DNA from 2 places in the Streptomyces sp. NBC_00670 genome. Region 2 is predicted to be linked to the other one. Evidence: predicted binding sites of a transcription regulator. Region 2 holds the regulator's gene; the other holds the start of a gene.
The links. The regulator HspR, encoded in region 2, represses chaperone genes until heat shock. The targets are predictions, from matches to a motif close to TTGAGNNNNNNNNNCTCAA.

Region 1: the regulator HspR is predicted to act here: its motif matches at 1,165-1,183, upstream of lon (endopeptidase La).

What each region holds. Positions count from the first base shown of each region.
Region 1 covers NZ_CP109017.1:4,958,608-4,965,857, forward strand. The annotation lists gene OIE12_RS22160 (response regulator transcription factor) at 1-204, opposite strand, end outside; gene OIE12_RS22165 (spermidine synthase) at 327-1,019, opposite strand; gene lon (endopeptidase La) at 1,206-3,626, shown strand; gene OIE12_RS22175 (MarR family winged helix-turn-helix transcriptional regulator) at 3,923-4,456, shown strand; gene OIE12_RS22180 (hypothetical protein) at 4,645-5,433, opposite strand; gene OIE12_RS22185 (sensor histidine kinase) at 5,790-7,250, shown strand, end outside.
Region 2 covers NZ_CP109017.1:3,932,956-3,940,205, reverse strand. The annotation lists gene OIE12_RS17515 (hypothetical protein) at 50-406, opposite strand; gene OIE12_RS17510 (hypothetical protein) at 403-804, opposite strand; gene OIE12_RS17505 (helix-turn-helix transcriptional regulator) at 961-1,944, shown strand; gene OIE12_RS17500 (helix-turn-helix transcriptional regulator) at 2,031-3,065, opposite strand; gene OIE12_RS17495 (sugar ABC transporter substrate-binding protein) at 3,340-4,473, opposite strand; gene OIE12_RS17490 (heat shock protein transcriptional repressor HspR) at 4,865-5,329, opposite strand; gene dnaJ (molecular chaperone DnaJ) at 5,337-6,527, opposite strand; gene grpE (nucleotide exchange factor GrpE) at 6,561-7,238, opposite strand; gene dnaK (molecular chaperone DnaK) at 7,235-7,250, opposite strand, start outside.

The DNA of each region.
Region 1 (7,250 bases), 1.0 Mb from region 2:
GAGGATCAGCAGATCGGGCTGCCAGGCTTCGGCGGTGTCCACCGCGGACGGGCCGTCGCCCGCCGTTTGCACGAGAAATCCCTCGGCGCGCAGACGGGTCGCGATGGCATCGACGATCGTCTGGTCGTCCTCGACCACCAGAACCCGGCGCTGTGCGCCGTTCGTCGTCGCCGTGCCGTTGTGGGAGGTGTGTGTCTGCTCCATCGCCCGCCCCTGGGGTTGCTTTCCGGAATCCGTGGGGTGATCCCATGTCTGCGGTGACGCGTCGTTGTGCTTTGAATGATCCGCGTCAGGGGAGCAGCGTACGGGCAGTAACACTCGCCCGGCTATCCGGGTCGGACCGCCAGGTGAACCACGTCGGGAACGCCCCGGGCAACGGGGATCTCTTCGGTACGCACCTGTTGGAACCCGGCATTCCGTAGGGTTCCTTCAAATTCCGGAGAGGGCTGTGCGGACCATACGGCGAGTACTCCACCGGGTCTCAACACCCTTGCGCAGCTTGCCAGTCCGGGAGGCGAGTAGAGGGTTTCGTTGTCCTCGGTGACGGTCCAGTCGGGGCCGTTGTCGATGTCCAGGCAGAGGGCGTCGTATGTGTCCGATGTCTCATTGACGTAAGTGATCAGATCCGCTTCGAGGATGCGGGTGCGGGGGTCCGCGCGGGCGTCGGCGGTGTAGGGGGAGAGGGGGCCGGTGCGGTGCCAGTCGATGACGGCGGGTTCGCGTTCCACGACCGTGATGGGGCCCCAGCGGGGGTCGGCGGCGGCGTGGGCGAGGGAGAAGCCGACGCCGAGGCCGCCGATGAGGACGGCGGGGTTTTCCCGACCTCCGGTCAGGGCTTCGTGGGCCGCGTCGACGAGGCGGCGTTCGGAGCGGCCGTCGGAGGTGTCCATGAGGAAGCAGCCGTTGGCGATGATCTGGAGGTGGGGGCCGTGGCGGCGGAGGGTGATGTCGCCGGCGGGACCGGGGCGGGTGTCGAGGGTGACGGGGGGTTCGGTGGGGTTGTGGTCCGGGTGGGGCATGGGGTCATTGTGAGGTGACGGGAGTTGGGCGGGGGATTTTTTTCGCCCCCCGCGCAGACAGCGCGCGCCCCCGACCCTCGCGGGGGTGGAGTCGTGATCGCTGTGGGCGAACGGCCGTGGGGGAACATTCGGGGGCTCAGGTGCATTGAGTCGGCATAGCTCAACTTCGCTGTCGAGAGGAAGATCATGGCTGCTGAGTCCCCGTCGTCCACGCCGTTCGCCCTTCCCGTGCTGCCGCTCGACGACGAGGTCGTCCTGCCGGGCATGGTCGTGCCGCTGGACCTGAGTGATTCCGACGTACGCGCCGCCGTGGAGGCGGCGCAGGCCGCCGCCGGGGGAAGTCCCGGGAAGCCGCGCGTGCTGCTCGTGCCGCGCGTCGACGGCACCTACGCCGGCACCGGCGTCCTCGGCACCGTCGAGCAGGTCGGCCGGCTCGCGGACGGCGACCCCGGCGCCCTCGTCCGGGCCCGGAGCCGCGTACGGATCGGCGCCGGTACGACCGGCCCGGGCGCCGCGCTCTGGGTCGAGGGCACCCGGATCGAGGAGACCGTGCCCGAGCCGCTGCCGGGGCACGTCACCGAACTGATGAAGGAGTACAAGGCGCTCGCCACCGCGTGGCTGCGCAAGCGCGGTGCCTGGCAGGTCGTCGACCGGGTGCAGGCCATCGACGACGTGTCCGCGCTCGGCGACAACTCCGGTTACTCGCCCTTCCTGACCACCGAGCAGAAGGTCGAGCTGCTCGAGACCGCCGACCCGGTCGCGCGGCTCAAGCTCGCCACCCAGCACCTGCGCGACCACCTCGCCGAGCAGGACGTCGCCGAGACGATCGCCAAGGACGTCCAGGAGGGCGTCGACAAGCAGCAGCGCGAGTTCCTGCTGCGCCGTCAGCTCGAGGCCGTCCGCAAGGAACTGCGCGAGATCAACGGCGAGAAGGACGGCGAGGAGTCCGACGACTACCGCGCCCGCGTCGAGGCCGCCGACCTGCCCGAGAAGGTCCGCGAGGCCGCGCTCAAGGAGGTCGACAAGCTGGAGCGCTCCAGCGACCAGTCCCCCGAGGGCTCCTGGATCCGCACCTGGCTCGACACGGTCCTGGAGCTGCCGTGGAACGAGCGCACCGAGGACGCGTACGACATCCAGGGCGCCAAGGCGGTCCTGGACGCCGAGCACTCCGGTCTGGAGGACGTCAAGGAGCGGATCACCGAGTACCTCGCGGTGCGCAAGCGCCGTACCGACCGCGGACTCGGAGTGATCGGCGGCCGGCGCGGCGGTGCCGTGCTCGCGCTGGTCGGCCCGCCCGGGGTCGGCAAGACCTCGCTCGGCGAGAGCGTCGCCCACGCGATGGGGCGCACGTTCGTCCGCGTCGCGCTCGGCGGCGTCCGGGACGAGGCGGAGATCCGCGGCCACCGGCGTACGTACGTCGGCGCGCTGCCCGGCCGCATCGTACGGGCGATCAAGGAGGCGGGGTCCATGAACCCGGTCGTCCTCCTCGACGAGATCGACAAGGTCGGCTCCGACTTCCGGGGCGACCCGGCCGCAGCCCTGCTCGAAGTCCTCGACCCCGCGCAGAACCACACCTTCCGGGACCACTACCTGGAGGTCGAACTCGACCTGAGCGACGTCGTCTTCCTGGCCACCGCCAACGTGCTGGAGGCCATTCCGGAGGCGCTGCTCGACCGGATGGAACTGGTCCGGCTCGACGGCTACACCGAGGACGAGAAGGTCGTCATCGCCCGCGACCACCTGCTTCCGCGCCAGCTGGAGCGGGCGGGCCTGGCCGTCGAGGAGGTCACGATCGACGAGGGCGCGCTGCGCCGGCTGGCCGGTGAGTACACCCGGGAGGCGGGTGTGCGCACCCTGGAGCGGTCGATCGCCCGGCTGCTGCGCAAGGTCGCCGCCCAGCACGAACTGGGCGAGCGCGAGCTGCCCTTCACGGTCGGTGCGGACGATCTGCGGGCGCTGATCGGGCGGCCGCACCACGTGCCCGAGTCCGCCCAGGACCCGGCCGAGCGGCGCACCGCCGTGCCGGGGGTCGCGACCGGGCTCGCGGTCACCGGGGCGGGGGGCGACGTCCTCTTCGTGGAGGCGTCGCTGGCCGATCCCGAGACCGGGGCGGCGGGACTGACGCTGACCGGGCAGCTCGGCGACGTGATGAAGGAGTCGGCGCAGATCGCGCTGAGCTTCCTGCGGTCGCACGGGGCGGAGCTGGAGCTGCCGGTGGGTGACCTCAAGGACCGGGGGGTGCACATTCACTTCCCGGCGGGGGCCGTGCCGAAGGACGGGCCGAGTGCGGGGGTCACGATGACCACGGCGTTGGCCTCGCTGCTGAGCGGGCGGCTCGTGCGGACGGATGTGGCGATGACGGGGGAGGTGTCGCTGACCGGGCGGGTCTTGCCGATCGGGGGCGTGAAGCAGAAGTTGCTGGCGGCGCATCGGGCGGGGGTGACGACGGTGATCATCCCGAAGCGGAACGAGGCGGATCTGGATGAGGTGCCGGCGGAGGTGCTGTCCAAGCTGGAGGTGCATCCGGTGACGGATGTGCGGCAGGTGCTGGAGTTGGCGCTGGCGCCGGTGGATGTCTCTCGGGATGCGGCGCCGGTGGCTGCGTGAGGGGTGGGGTGCGGCGGGGCAGTTTTTCGCCCCCGCCGCCCCTACCCTTCCCGTTCCCGGGGGCTTCGCCCCCGGACCCCCTTGGAAAGACTGCGCAGTTCCGGTGGGTCGGTGGTCCGGCGTGCACTGCCTGGCGTGTCCTGGCGGCACGGGAGACTACGCACGGAGACCCGGGCCCGGGAAGGGGGGCCGGAGGCTGCCGTTGGTCTACGCCTGCGAAATACTGGCGGAACTGCGGCAACGGCCACGCGTGGCGGAGACTTTCAGTACGGCGGAACCAGCTCGGGAGTGCTGACGTGCACGAGGACGGAACCAGGGAGGGCGGGTCCGGCACCGTCCGGACGGCGCCGGTGTCCGGCGGTGAGCAGGCCCCGCCGGAATTCCTCGCCCTGGAGCGGGAGTTGACCATGCTGATGCGGCGCGCCAGGGCCCAGCAGGGCGAGATGGCGCGCGAGGTCCACCCCGATCTGGAGCCCGCCGCGTACGGGCTGCTCGTACGGCTCGAGGAGTGCGGGCGGCAGCGGGCGACGGATCTCGCGGCGTTCGTCGGGGTGGGCAAGGCGACGATGTCCCGCCAGCTGCGGGCGCTGGAGGAACTCGGCCTCGTCGCCCGCGAACCGGACCCGGCGGACGGGCGCGCCTGGCTCGTCCACCTCACGGAGGAGGGCGGCCGGCGGGTCGCGAGCGTACGGGTGGCGCGGCGGGCGCGGTATGTGCGGAAGCTCGCGCACTGGGATGCGCGAGAGGTGGCTGAGCTGGCGAGGCTGTTGCGGGAGTTGAACCGGGGGATCACGGGGTGGGAGGAGGACGGCGCGGACGGCGCCTCATAGCTCGGGGGTACGGGTTGTTGGGCGGCTGCGGGTGGTTCGTGGTTGCTCGCGCCCACGCGGCGGAGCCGCACATCGACACAGCCTCGCGCCCCTGAAGACCTGGGGGCGCCCCCTGCTTTTAGGGGGCGCGGGGAACTGCGCGACCAGCCCCCACCGACCCGCGGCCGACAACGCGCCCCAGAGTTTGGTCACAGCTCCACGAACACCACCGTCGCGTCGTCATGCGTCTTCGCCGCGCCCAACCGGGCGCGGGCCTCCGCATCGCCGCGCTCCAACTCCCGCACCCGCTCCACCAACACCCCCGCACCCTCCCCCCGCAGCACCCCGAACAGCTCCCCCCACCCGCCCTCCCCGAACGTCTCCACCCACCGCCCCGCCCCGTCCGTCAGGGCGGCCAGCGCCCGGACGGACCCCCGCGGCACCGTCCCGCTCACCGCCCGCCCCGCCACCCCCGGATCCGCGGCCGCCGTGAAGAAGCCGCCCTCCTTGTTGCGCAGCGTCCCGTCCACCACCGCCGCCGAGGTGAGCGCCGTGCGCGGCAGACGGGCCAGGCGGTCGTCGAGGACCGGCGTGACCGTCCCGTCCGTCGACTCCAGCAACAGCACCGCGTCGCACAGGACCAGGTACTCCACCACCGCCTCGTCCCAGCGCGCCACCGCCACGGTTGCCTGCGGCGTGCGCGGGTGAGAAAGGTCACAGGTCGTGGCGTGTGCGTCCGCCGTGCGGGAAATCGCCGCGGACAGCACCTGTGGCAGCGACAGATCCCGCCGGGAAACGGACAGTTCGGTCAGGGCACCGCCCAGCCGCGCACAGAACCACGGCACCGAGTGCGTACATCCCGGCTCGGCCGCCGGCGGCGTCACCCCGTCCAGTACCGCCAGCGCGCCGCCCTGTCCCGAGGCGGGCAGCGCGAGGGCGGCGAAGTCCTCGTTGGGACGGCCGGGGCCGGCGGGTTCCGAGATCAGTTCCGTACGCATCCGGCCAGTCTGCACGAGCCCTTCACAGGGTTCACAAAAGCCCGTCATTCGCCGCCGGAAGGGCGCGGACACCCGCTCCCGCCGCCGGATTTGGCACCGATTGATGGGATCCGGTGAAGCGTGGCGGCGAATATTGCCAAAGCGCGGCCCCGACGTCCAACCGGCCCGCCGCGCACCGCTCTGGCACACGCCGGAGGAACTTGCCCGCCAACTCCCCGCCGGGGTTCACTCCTTCGGGTGGCGGGCCGGGCGAAGTGGGGCCACTGCCCAGCGCCACTGGGAGGGTCGGGAGCCGTACCGGGACGACCCGCCCCCGTGACGGGACGTCGTCCGGGCCCTTGGTAGACGAGTCAGGAATGCGAGCACCGGTGCAGAAAACGCGGCCTCGGCGCCCAGGCAAGCAGACGCCTCCCGCACAGGACGGCGCCTCCTCCGAGTCCGTGGGAAGGGGACGGCCCACGCACGTCCGCAACCGGCTGATCGTCGCGGTGGCCGTGGTGGCCGCCGCCGTCGCCGGTGCCGGCGCGCCGAGCGTCGTCGCCGCCTCGGGCGACCTCAACGACTCCCAGAGCCTCGTCACGCTGGGCGCGCAGACCCGGGACGCGCTCTCCCTCGCGCACTCCCTGGCCGACGAACGCGACCAGATCACCGTCTTCGTCGCCGCCGGACGCCCCAAGTCCAAGGCGCCCGGCGAGCAGCAGAGCGCCCGTGTCGACCGGCAGATCGAGGAGCTGCGCGCCGACCCCGACCTTCCCACTGGGCTGCGCACCGCCCTCGACGACGTCGCCGCCGTCCGCCGGGCCGCCCTCACCGGCAAGAGCGGCGCCCTCGACACCCACCGCGCCTACACCGACGCCCTCGGCGAGCTCCACGCCCTGGCCGAGGAGCTCGCCGAGAAGATGCCGCCCCGGGCCGGCTCCGGCGACCACGCGCTCGCCTCGCTCGACACCGCCGTCCAGCAGGCCGGCGCCGCCCGGGGACTGCTGCTGGCCGCGCTCGCCGTCCCGCACGGCACGCAGACCGTCATCGACCCGATCACCGGGCTGCCGACCACGACCAGCACGGCCACGGCCGCCGACGCCAAGCAGCGCGACGCGCTCAGCGCCGCCGCCCAGCAGGCCGACGTCCGCTCCGACGCCGCCGTCGCCGCATTCCGCGCCACCGCGACCGGCGCCGCGAAGAACACGTACGACACCACGGTCACCGGGCCCGAGGTCGCCACCGCCGAGAAGTACCTGACGCGCCTCACCGACCAGCCCACCCTCTCCGACAGCGACCTCGGCACCAGCGGCACCAAGCTGGAGACGGCCCTGTCCGCCCGCATCGACGCGATGCGCGGCGCCGAGTCCTCCCTCTACGAGCGCCGCGGCACGGACCTCGAACAGCTGCGCGACGACGACGTCACCGCGCTGGAGATCCGCATCGCCGTCCTCGGCGCGCTCGTCCTCGTCGCCGTCGCCATCGCCACCGCGCTCGCCCGCAGCCTCACCCGGCCGCTCGCCGTGCTGCGCAAGGGCTCCGCGCGGCTGGCCGGCGACCCGGCCACGGAGGAGCCGGTCAAGTTCACCGGCCGCAACGACGAGTTCGCGCAGGTCGTCCGCTCCGTCAACGCGCTGCACGCGCACGCCCTCGCCCTCCAGGAGCGCGTCGGCACGCTGGAGAGCGACCGCAAGCACCTCATCGACAAGCGGCAGTCCGTCGCCGACGAACGGCAGCGGCTGCGCGCCGAACTCGATGCGGCGGGCCAGCAGTTGGAGCAGGCCCGCAACAGCATCCACGGCACGTTCGTCAACCTCGCGCTGCGCACGCTCGCCCTC
Region 2 (7,250 bases):
CGCTGCGGGGGGAAGCGCCTGAGCGATCTTTTACGACGGGGGAATCGCGTCAGGCACTGCGGGGGGTGGCCGAGATGGTCCTCAGGTCGGGTACCTCGTGGGGGGAGTCGGGAGTGTCGGTGCCGTCCAGCCGGTGGTCGCGCTGGTCGAGGTTGACGAAGATCATGCCGTAGCGGATGGCGCACCGGACCGGCTGCGGCGCCCCCCGAGGCCGTCGCAGACAGCGGTACGCCCGTACGTCCTCGTCCTCGTCACGGGTGACGACGACGGGCTCTCCGAACACGGTCACCATCAACGAGTCACCGGGGTGGGGGATCGCGGTGACGAGGTCGATGAAGTGCCAGCCGGAGCGGTAGGCGGTGGCCATCTCGCGCCGGAAGGACCGGTCGTCGGGCGGAGTGGTCATGCTTCCGCGTCCGTCGGTGCCGACCAGCCGACGTCTCCCGGGTTCGCGACCGGAGCGCCCCAGCCCACGTCACCCGGGGTGGCGGCGGCCTGGATGCCCCAGCCGACGTCACCGGAGGTGGCGGCGGTCACCGCACCCCAGCCCACGTCACCGGAGGTGGTGGCCGGCGCGACGCCCCAGCCCACATCGCCGGACGTGGCGGCCGGCGCGATGCCCCAGCCCACGTCACCGGAGCCGGAGTCGGCGGAGGTCACCGCTCCCCAGCCCACGTCGCCGAGGCCGGCGGACTGCACCGCCGTGGTCGACGCCGTACGGGCCGGGGTGCCCCAGCCGACGTCGAGAGGACCGGCAGCCGCACCACCGGCCAGTGCGACGGCGACGACGGCAGTGGCAAGCACCGAGCGAAGCATTTTCTTCTTCATGGTCGGCTTCGTCCTCACTTGATGGCTTCCTCTCCCCCCGTCTGATGAAGACGATGGCTCATTCAGGCACGTCAATGCCACAGAGGAGATGCATCATGTTCCTGCACGTTCAGGACCCTGGGGGGTGGAGATTTGCCGACAAAGCGCACAAAACCGACACATCCTCACGGCGTGACAGAACTCTGCCCTGAGGGTTCCCGTCTCTACGCCAGTGCGCTGAGCTCCGGGCGCGTCTCCCGGGCGGAGGTGGAGCCCGCTCCCTGCCTGCTCGAATTCGCGCTCCTCCACCCGGATCCGGACGACCCCGACTGGCTCCGTCCGGTTCCCCCCTCGATCGCGCTCGCCCAGCAGATCCAGCCGCTGGAACGCGAGATCCAGGACCGCAGGCGGCTCACCCTCGACCTCGCGGACGCCTTCCAGCCCTTTCTCGCGCTGAGCGCGCAGAAGCCCGCCACCACGCACGCCATCACCGTGCTGGAGGGCAACGCCCGCATCCACGCCGCGCTGGACGTGGCCGTGGCCGAGGCACGCACCGAGGTGCTCACCGTGCAGCCGGGCGGCAGCCGTCCGGAACACATCCTGAGCCAGGCGCTGGAACGCAGCAAGCCGCTCATAGAGCGCGGCCTGGCGATGCGCACGCTCTACCAGCACACCGTCCGGCACAGTCAGAGCACCTTCGCCTATGTGGACCAGATGGCGGGTGCGAAGGTTGAGATACGCACGCTGGAACAGCTCATCGAGCGGCTGATCATCTGCGACGACACCGTGGCGTTCATCCCCGCGCAGGACGACAACCAGATCGCCCTGGAGCTGCGCCACCCCGGGCTCGTGCAGTACCTCATCAAGGTCTTCGAGCACCTGTGGCAGCGGGCGACGCCGCTGATGGACGAGGTGCCCTACGAGTCGACGCCCGAGGGCATCACCGGGGTGCAGCGGTCGATCGCCAAGCTGCTGATCGAGGGGCACGTGGACGAGGCGATCGCGCGCCGGCTGGGCATGAACGTACGCACCTGCCGGGCGCACATCGCCAAGCTGGCGGCCGCGCTGGGCAGCGGCAGCCGGGCCCAACTGGGCTATCTCATCGCCCAGTCGGGGATTCTGGAGCGGGAGCACTGAGGTCCGGAGCGGGGGTGCCGGGGTCTGGGCGGGAGCACTGAGGTCCGGCCGTGCGCCGACGGCGCACAATCGCCGTCGTACGCCCCTCAACGCGCCGTGCGCGCCTCTCCCGCCGGGGCGGGGACCGGGAGGAGTCCCGGGGTGCCCGGCGGGCCGTCCAGGCCCGCCTGGGCGATCCGCACGCCCAGCTGCGTCCGGCTCGCCGCCCCCAGCGTCTCCGACAGCCGCGCGATGTGCGCGCGGCAGGTGCGCACGCTGATCCCCAGCCGCTCCGCCACGGCCGCGTCCTGGTGTCCCTCCGCGAGCAGCGCGGCGATGGACCGTTCGCGGTGGGTGATGCCGTCGATGCCGGTCTTCGGCAGCGGCGAGGTGAGCGGGATCGCGAGGCGCCACAGCCGTTCGAAGACGGTGACCAGGTACTCCACCAGCGCGGGGTGGCGCAGTTCGAGCGCCACCGTCCGGTCGGAGTTGGCGGGGATGAAGGCGACCGTGCGGTCGAACAGGATCAGCCGCTCGGTGACCTCGTCGAGCGTACGGGCCTCGGCCGCCCCGTCCATCAGCTCCAGGTAGGTGTGCAACCCCTGCCCGTGCCGGGCGACATGGGTGTACAGGTCCCGCATCCGCACCCCCCGCCGGCGCATCTCGAGCCCCCGGTGCAGCCCTTCGGCGAGCTCGTCCTCGCGCCGGATGCCGCCCGGCTGCACCGTGAGCACCTCGGAGACGCAGCCGGCGGTCGCCTCGTCCACCGCGGCGCGGATCCGCGGCAGTCCGTCCAGGACGCGGATCGCGGACCGTTCGGCCGGGGGCTGTTCACGGCCGCCGAGCCCGGCGTACCACTCCACGGCGGCGACCGCCGCGCCCACCCGGGTGCGGCTGGCGCTCACCTCGTCGTGCAGTCCGCGCAGCAGCCGGGTCATGACCTCCTGCGGCGGGGTCGGCACCAGCCAGTCCATGTCGTCCGGATCGGGGTGCAGCAGGGCCAGTTCGACCAGGCAGGGCACCGGGTCGGCGTCCGTGCGGGGGATCCGGCCGCGCCGTACGGCCCGGGAGTAGACGCGGTGGCCGGCCTCGCACAGGTGGTCAGCACCGTGCGGATGCGTGTCCGTCCCGTGCCCGGCCATCTCCCACCCCTGGCTCCCGCCCTCGACTTCCCGCGCCGCCCCGGGGCTTCCGTACGCCCTCGGGTTCCCGCGCAGCGCAACTATGCGCGGACCCGCCCGCCTCCGCAACACGGGCCCTCCCCGAGACTGCCCGCGATTGTTCTCGAACAGGCCGGTTTTCCCCTTCCTTCTTCCGGCCCGGCACGGGCGGGAAGCGAAGAACGCGTCGGACGGGGGCGGGAAACGCGGAAGCCCGGCGGTCGGTGACCGCCGGGCTTCCTGACGTGCGTGCGGGCTACTTCAGCCCGAGCCGGTCGCAGTCCGCCTTGTACTTGGCGGTGCAGATCTCCTTGAGGGTCCAGATGCTGTCCTTCAGGACCGTGTCCTGAACGTTGTCCTTGGTGAGGGCGACGACCTGCACCAGCATCGAGGGGATCTTCTTGGTCGTCGGGCTGTCCACGGAGTCGCGGGTCAGCGCGTCGAACTCGATCGACCGGCCCTGCACCTTGGCCACCGCCATCTCCGCGGCGTTGGTGGCCTCCTCCGGGTACGGCTTGTAGACGCTCATGTACTGCTGGCCGGCGATGATCCGCTGCACGGCCGGCAGTTCCGCGTCCTGGCCGGTCACCGGCGGGATCTTGGCGGCGCCGGCCTCCTTCAGCGCGTCGATGGCGGCGCCGGCCATGCCGTCGTTGGCGGAGTACACCGCGTCGATGTTGTCCACGCCGACCGCGGCGATCGCCTGCGCCATGTCCTTCTTGGCGTTCTCCGGCTTCCAGTCGACGACGTCGTACGACTTGACGACGTTCACCTTGTTCTGGAGTTCGCTGAGCGCGCCCTTCTTGAACTGGGCCGCGTTGGGGTCGGCCTTGGAGCCGTTCATCATGACGACCTTGCCGGTCCCCGACTTGCTGCCGAGCGCCTCGACGACGGCACGGCCCTGCACCTGGCCGACCAGCTCGTTGTCGAAGGAGATGTACGCGTCGACCGGGCCCTGCGCCAGCCGGTCGTAGGCGATGACGGGGATGCCGGCGTCCTTGGCCTTGCGCACGGTGGCCTTGATCGCCTCGGCGTTCACCGCGTCCAGCAGGATGATGTCGACCTTGTCGTGGATCATCCCCTCCATCTGCGCGCTCTGCCGGTTGGCGTCTGCCTCGGCGTTGGCGTAGACGACCTTGCCCTGGTTCTTGGTCAGGACACGGACCTGGTCCTTGATGATCGGGTAGTCGAACTTCTCGTAACGCTGGTTCTCCTTCTCCGGGAGAAGCAGGCCCACCGTGATGTCGTTGCCCTTGTCCGGCGTCGCCGAGGCGTCGTCGCTGCCGACGCCGTCGATCAGGCCGCATGCGCTCAGGGACAGGGCCGCGGTCGCGGCGGACAGCGCCAGGAGGGTGCGACGCGCGGTCTTGCGGGTGTTACGAGTGTTCACATCAGGTGCCTTCCGGACAGGAGGGAGCGTGCGCGGGCCATGTGGCTGAAAGCCAACGCGTGCACGGCACTCAGCGTCAAGGAGTACCGGTTAACGACATGGCAACAGCCGTCCTGTGAGAGGTCCGTGAATGATCAAGGAGTAACGGTGCGCATGTCGCTTCGCGTTGTTCATGCAATCACACGAATGACCGCGAGCGTCGAGCAGTCTCACAAGAAGACAGAAAGAGCGGGGAATCGGGGCAAGCCACCGGACGAAAACCCCCGGGAACGACGAGAGCCGGGAGACCCTGCGGTCTCCCGGCTCCCTGGCCGGAATCGGCCCCTCCAGCCTCTGCTGCTCCGTCAGCCGGACGCCGGGCCGGACATCGGCAAAGACGTCGGCCGAGACGTCAGTCGGCGGCCTGCGGGGGCTGGCGCTTGGGGCGCCACACCACCAGCGCACTGGTCTGCTGCACCTCCTGGTACGGCACCAGATCGCGCCGGTAGGAGGCGTGCACCGCCGCCTCGCGCTGCCGCATCGCCGCCGCCGCGCCCTCGACCGTCGACTGGAGCTCGGCCACGCGCTGCTGGAGCGCGGCGACCTGGTTCTCCAGTTCGATGATCCGCTTGATGCCGGCCAGGTTGATGCCCTCGTCCTGCGACAACTGCTGCACCTGGCGGAGCAGTTCGATGTCGCGGGCCGAGTAGCGGCGGCCGCGCCCGGCGGTGCGGTCGGGCGAGACCAGACCCAGCCGGTCGTACTGACGAAGGGTCTGCGGGTGCAGTCCGGACAGCTGTGCCGCCACCGAGATGACGTACACCGGGGTTTCTTCCGTCAGTTCGTACGGATTGCGACGACGACCGGATGTGTCCATGGCGTCCTCATGCTCCCTTCGCGGACTCGAACAGCTCCGCCCGCGGGTCCTCCCCCGCGGTCGCCTCGCGATACGCCTCCAGCGCGTCACGAGCCTTCCCCGACACGTCCTTGGGCACACTCACCTCGACGGTGACCAGCAGGTCCCCGCGGGAGCCGTCCTTGCGGACCGCGCCCTTGCCGCGGGCGCGCATCGTGCGCCCGTTGGGCGTGCCCGGGGGCAGCTTCAGGGTGACGGGCGGGCCGCCCAGGGTGGGCACCCGCACCTCGCCGCCGAGCGCCGCCTCCGCGAAGGTGACGGGGACCGTGACGGTGAGGTTGTCGTCCTTGCGGCCGAACACCGGGTGCGTCCCGACGTGCACGACGACGTAGAGGTCGCCCGCCGGGCCGCCGCGCTCGCCGGGGGCGCCCTTGCCGCGCAGCCGGATCCGCTGCCCGTCGCTGACGCCCGCCGGGATGCGCACCTGCATGGTGCGCGAGGACTTCGCGCGCCCGGAGCCCTTGCAGACCTCGCAGGGGTCCTCGGCGATCAGGCCGCGGCCCTTGCAGTCCGGGCACGGGTCGGTCAGCGAGAAGCCGCCGCCGGAGCCGCGCGCCACCTGTCCCGTACCGACGCAGGTCGGGCACACGCGCGGTGTGCCGTTCTTGTCGCCGGTGCCCGAACAGGCCTTGCACGGCTGCTGGCTGGACATCCGCAGCGGCACCGTGGCGCCGTCGACCGCCTCCGTGAAGCTCAGCGAGACCTCGGACTCCACGTCCTGGCCGCGCCGCGGCTGGGTGCGTGTGCCGGTGCCCGCGCCGCCGCGGTTGAACAGGCCCCCGAAGACGTCACCGAGTCCGCCGCCGAAGCCGCCCTGCGCACCGCCGCCCCCGCCCTGGGCGCCGCCTCCGAAGAGGTCGCCCAGGTCGAAGTTGAACGTTCCGCCGCCGCCGGCACCGGGGCCCGGACGGAACCCGCCGTTGCCGAACAGCGTCCGGGCCTCGTCGTACTCCTTGCGCTTCTTGGGGTCCCCGAGGACGTCGTTCGCCTCGGAGATCTCCTTGAAACGTTCCTCCGCCTTGGCGTTGCCCTTGTTGGCGTCCGGGTGGAACTCGCGGGCGAGCTTCCGGTACGCCTTCTTGATCTCGGCCTCGGTGGCGTCCTTGGGGACGCCGAGGACCTTGTAGTAGTCCTTCTCGATGAAGTCCTTGGTGCTCATCCCCGACGTCCCTCCTTCCTTGCGTGTGCGAGCTCAGCCCTCGTCCGGGCCACCGCTCTCCTTGTCGTCTGCGTCGGCGCCCTTGGCACCCTCGGCCTCGGCGGAGTCCGCCAGAGCCGTCTGCGCGCCGGGCTGGGGCTCGGCGACCGCCACCCGCGCGGGGCGGATGGTGCGCTCACCGAGGCGATACCCCGGCTGCAGAATCGCCACGCACGTCGTCTCGGTGACGTCCGGCGCGTAACTGTGCATCAGGGCCTCGTGGATCGTCGGGTCGAAGGGCTCGCCCTCCTTGCCGAACTGCTGCAGACCCAGCTTGGCCGCCACCGTCTCCAGCGACTCGGCCACCGACTTGAAGCCGCCGACCAGTTCGTCGTGGTCGCGCGCGCGGCCGATGTCGTCGAGCACGGGCAGGAGCTCGGACAGGAGGCTCGCGGTGGCGATCTCCTTGACCGTGACCCGGTCGCGCTCGACCCGGCGCCGGTAGTTCTGGTACTCGGCCTGCAGCCGCTGGAGGTCCGCGGTGCGCTCGCCGAGGGCGGTGCGCACCTGGTCCAGCTGGGCCGTCAGACCGGCCGTCTGAGCGGCGTCCCCGGCCGGGGCCGCCCCCTCCTCCTTGGCGGAGGAGGCGGCCTTCGGCTCGGCGTCGTCGGAGGTCGCGCCGGAGGGGACGTCGGGCTGCTGCTCGTCGAAGCCCGGGGTCTCCTCCGTCACGCGGCACCGTCC